One region of the Peribacillus sedimenti genome, then DNA from elsewhere that is predicted to be linked to it. Evidence: riboswitches for the same ligand, from Rfam matches in the RefSeq annotation. Region 1 holds a riboswitch; the other holds the start of a gene.
What was found. A riboswitch is a leader RNA that binds a small molecule or an ion and turns the genes downstream of it on or off. The one in region 1 is predicted to bind S-adenosylmethionine.
Positions count from the first base shown of each region.

Region 2: another riboswitch for S-adenosylmethionine. It lies ahead of V1500_RS05130 (homoserine dehydrogenase); the one in region 1 lies ahead of V1500_RS17280 (bifunctional homocysteine S-methyltransferase/methylenetetrahydrofolate reductase).

Region 1 is NZ_CP143547.1:3,523,555-3,525,759, forward strand. Features, by position in the region: gene V1500_RS17280 (bifunctional homocysteine S-methyltransferase/methylenetetrahydrofolate reductase) at 1-1,359, opposite strand, end outside; SAM riboswitch class I at 1,439-1,537, opposite strand; gene V1500_RS17285 (class I SAM-dependent methyltransferase) at 1,705-2,205, shown strand, end outside.
Region 2 is NZ_CP143547.1:1,004,980-1,007,184, forward strand. Features, by position in the region: gene V1500_RS05125 (ABC transporter ATP-binding protein) at 1-611, shown strand, start outside; SAM riboswitch class I at 728-838, shown strand; gene V1500_RS05130 (homoserine dehydrogenase) at 958-2,193, shown strand.

The DNA of each region.
Region 1 (2,205 bases):
ATATGAGAGACCTGCATTAAATTGTTTAACAAGGCTTATTAAATCAAACGAGGATAGATCATAGACGGAGGTAGCCCCTGGAAAGTCTCCTATCTTGGAGGGGTCTCCTGTAACTATTAGAATTTCATGTAAACCGAGCGTTTGCAGGCCCATCAGGTGGGACTGCAGTCCAATCAAATTGCGGTCACGACAGGTAATATGGATCAAAGGATTGGTTCCCACCTGGTTCTTCAGCAGCGTTCCCAGCGCCACATTGCTGATGCGTGGAGAGGCCAGCGAATTATCCGCAAGCGTGATTGAATCGGCCCCTGATTCATGAAGGACCTTGGCACCAGCCATAAATGTCCCAATGCCCAGCTTTTTAGGGGGATCCAATTCCACTAAAATCGTCCTATTGCTCTTCGCTTTTTCGTACAATGGCTTCGGCAGCTTTTCCAGCCGGCTCCCTTCCATGACTTCAATCTTCCTGCCTTTGATCTTTTTTTCCTTAACAGGTGCAAGTTGCGACACAGCCTCCTTTACTGCCTTGATATGCATCGGTGTCGTCCCGCAGCAGCCGCCAATAATATGGGCCCCCTGTTTACGAAGGTTTAAGGCACTTGTTCCGAAATAATCGGGCAGTGCAGAGTATACCAGCCTTCCATCTACATAATCAGGCAGACTTGCATTGGGATATGCAGCTATCACAGCATGTTTCGGCAGTGCGACCTCCTCAAGGGACCTGATCATATGATGGGGACCTAACCGGCAATTGATGCCGACAACATCTGCCCCCAGCTGCTCCAGTCTCGTAAACGCCTCCTGTAAATGAATCCCGCTTTGCAAATATCCAATCTCATGCAAGGAAACATTCGCAATCAGGGGTAAGTGCGTCTCTTTGCGGGCAATTTGCAGGACTGTCTCCAGTTCTTCCAGGTCATAATAAGTTTCAAGCAGAATACCGTCCGGTCCTTCCATAAGCTGACTGTATAACTGCTCGCGAAAGCTTCTCTTAATCTCTTCCAAACTTAAATCTGATTTACGGATGCTTCTCAATGCTCCGATTGTCCCAAATACAAAAGTGGACCCATTGGATGCCTTTTTCGCAATTGCAATACCTTTTCTATTAATATTGCTCACTTCATCTTCAAGACCATAACGCTTTAATTTATAATAATTTGCACCATATGTATTTGACTGAAGGATATCAGCTCCTGATTCTTTATAGGCTGAATGGATAGTCAGAATCTTCCCAGGTTCCCTGCAATTCAATTCCTCGTAGCAGTGGTCGATACCGTTTGAATAAAGCAAAGTTCCCATGGCTCCATCGGCAACCAGTATCCTCTTCTTCACTTCCTGCCGAAAATCCATTATGCCCATCTCCTTACTGTTCAGTTTTCTGTTTCCAGGTAAAAAAAATAAAAAGCCTTCTGAGAAAGAAGGCTTAATTATTCCATTCTTCTCATCTATCAAGCATAGCTTGCTGGATTTAGCACCTTGGCTTCTGCCGGTTGCTGAGGCTTCACAGGGCCAGTCCCTCCACCTCTCTCGATAAGAGCATATAAAATTTTCAGATAATTCTTATATTTTATTTTATAATTTACATGAATCATAGATTTTTTTCAATAAGTTTTTAAAATTATTAAATGGACTAAAAAGGTTTTGGCAGGTATCACATGGTGAATCATAACTATAGACATTCTGCACCGCCAGGAGGGAATCCTTATGCTAGAAATCTTTGCAAAACAATTCTGGAAACCAGATGGTGTCCTGGGCAGATTAACAGGGAAAAAGTTGTTGCACACAAATAAAAAGGTTAATAGATGGACAATCGATCAGCTCGAAGTCAAACCAGGCGACAAGATCTTGGAAATTGGATACATTGGGAGCTTTGCCGCCAGCCAGTTGCTAAAAGAAAATAGCAGCATACAAATACATGGTATTGAACCTGCTCATACAGATGGGAAGATTGATGACAGACAGAACCAACAAACAATACCCGACTATAATTTCAGGATATATAAAGGGGATATTTTTTCTTTAGAGGTTGCCCTGAACCACTATGATAAAGTGATGTCTATAGATAACTACCTTTTTTGGCATCAAAAAAGAAAGAGTCTTGTCCGACTTCATCACTTAATGAAAGAAAAGGGGAAGATCGCAATAGCCGTGCACCCATCTGAAAAGGATGCCTCGAATAAAAAAATCTTTTCACACGCCCTTCAA
Region 2 (2,205 bases), 2.5 Mb from region 1:
TTATGAACCTGCTATTCCGTTTTTATGACAGTAATAAAGGAAGTATAAAGGTCGATGGTGTGGATATTAAGGAAATTCCTCATCAGACATTAAGGGAGCATATGGGAATTGTGCTGCAGGATCCATACTTATTCACTGGCACAATTGCATCAAATGTCAGCCTGGGGCATCCAAAAATAACTCGGGAAACGATCGAGAAGGCATTGCGGGATGTCGGGGCGGATAAAGTATTAAGCCATTTGGAGGGAGGACTGGATGCGCCGGTTATTGAAAAGGGAAGTACACTCTCTTCAGGACAGCGCCAATTGATTTCCTTTGCACGGGCATTGGCTTTTAATCCTGCGATTTTGATTCTCGATGAAGCAACATCAAGTATTGATACAGAAACAGAAGCCATCATCCAAGAGGCGATGGATGTACTTAAGAAAGGAAGGACTACATTTATCATCGCTCATCGGCTTTCCACCATTAAAAATGCCGATCAAATTCTAGTGCTCGACAGGGGCAAGATTGTAGAAAGAGGATCCCATGAAGAGTTGATGTCTAATAGAGGAAAATACTATCAAATGTATCAGCTTCAGCAAGGACAGCAAAAAGGAATGGCAGGTTAACCTGTCATTCCGGAAATAGAAGGAATGTATGAAACAATTCTGAATTTTCGTTTGTTATATTTGATTCAGTTTGTTATAATATAATGTATTATTTGACTATCAGGATAATTGAATAGTTCTTATCAAGAGCGGTGGAGGGAATGGCCCTGTGAAGCCCGGCAACCTTCGAGCAGTTTATGCTTGAAAAGGTGCTAAGTCCTGCAGAGGAAGACTTTGCAAGATAAGAGACGGAAATGAACTAAAAGCCGCTCTATCTGCATGATAGAGCGGCTTTTAGTTTGCCGAATGGCTGGATTCTCTTTTCTTTGCAAAAAAAATTTTGCACATTGCGAAAGGGGAAGGACAATTGACTCCGTTGAAGGTAGCATTGCTAGGTTTAGGAACGGTTGGATTTGGAACATTTGAAGCATTAAAAGAGCGAAAGGATGATTTGGAACAGATATTAGGACGAAAGATTGAAATATCAGGCATTCTCATCAAAGATAAAAGCAAGGACAGGGGCCTGGATCAGAATATATTTGTCTCCAAGGATTTTAAGGAACTTTTGTCATTGAAAAAACCCGATGTCATTATAGAAGCCATCGGAGGCATTGAACCTGCACTGCAATATATCGAATACGCGCTGAGACAAGGCTGCCATGTGATATCAGCAAACAAAGACTGTATTGCTAAGCATGGCACAAGACTTAAAGCCATTGCGGAAGACAATGCAGTCCGATTCGTCTATGAAGCGAGTGTCGGAGGAGGAATTCCTATTTTACGGACGCTCCGTGAGTTGCTGGTTGTAAATAAAGTAGAGCGGATTGAAGCGATACTGAATGGAACATCCAACTTCATTTTAACTTCAATGAGAGTTGACGGACATACTTTCGAAGAGGCATTATCCATTGCCCGGGAGAAAGGGTTTGCTGAACAGGATCCAGCAAATGATATTGAAGGACGCGATGCCTTTTATAAGGCGATGATAATATGTGAAGAGCTTTACGGACAACAGCCCGATTGGGACCATGTCAATGTTCAGGGAATAAAGAATATTAAAAAGGAAGAGATAAGGGCTGCCGAACAACTTGGCCTGCGTGTGAAGCATCTGGTTACCATACGCGATACACTGAAGGTAACTATATCTCCGGTCTTTATCGACTCCAGTCACCCACTTTACAATGTGGAACAGGTAAACAATGGAGTCGTCATCAAGAATGATTTATTAGGATACCTGACGCTTATCGGTGCGGGTGCTGGCGCTAAGCCGACAGCAAGTGCCATCGTTGAAGATTTTATGTCCTTGTTTCTGACAAAACATTTTAAAAGACTCAAAACATACCCAGAAAAGTTTGCTGATATACATAAGGAGCAGGACGAAACTAATGTGTTTTTCTTCAGGAACGTGGCCGACTCCGAAAAAAACAGGATTGTGAATGACCTGGAGGAAGCAGGAACCGTGCATTCATCAACAGGCGGAAGTGGGTCGTTCGCAGTTTTATATTCAGGAAAGAGGAGTGATTTTCAACACGAAAAACTTGTCAGCAAATATCCCGCAAAAATATCATTATCCGCAACACAGAAGACAGCTGCCTTAGTTTAACAATTTGGCTTT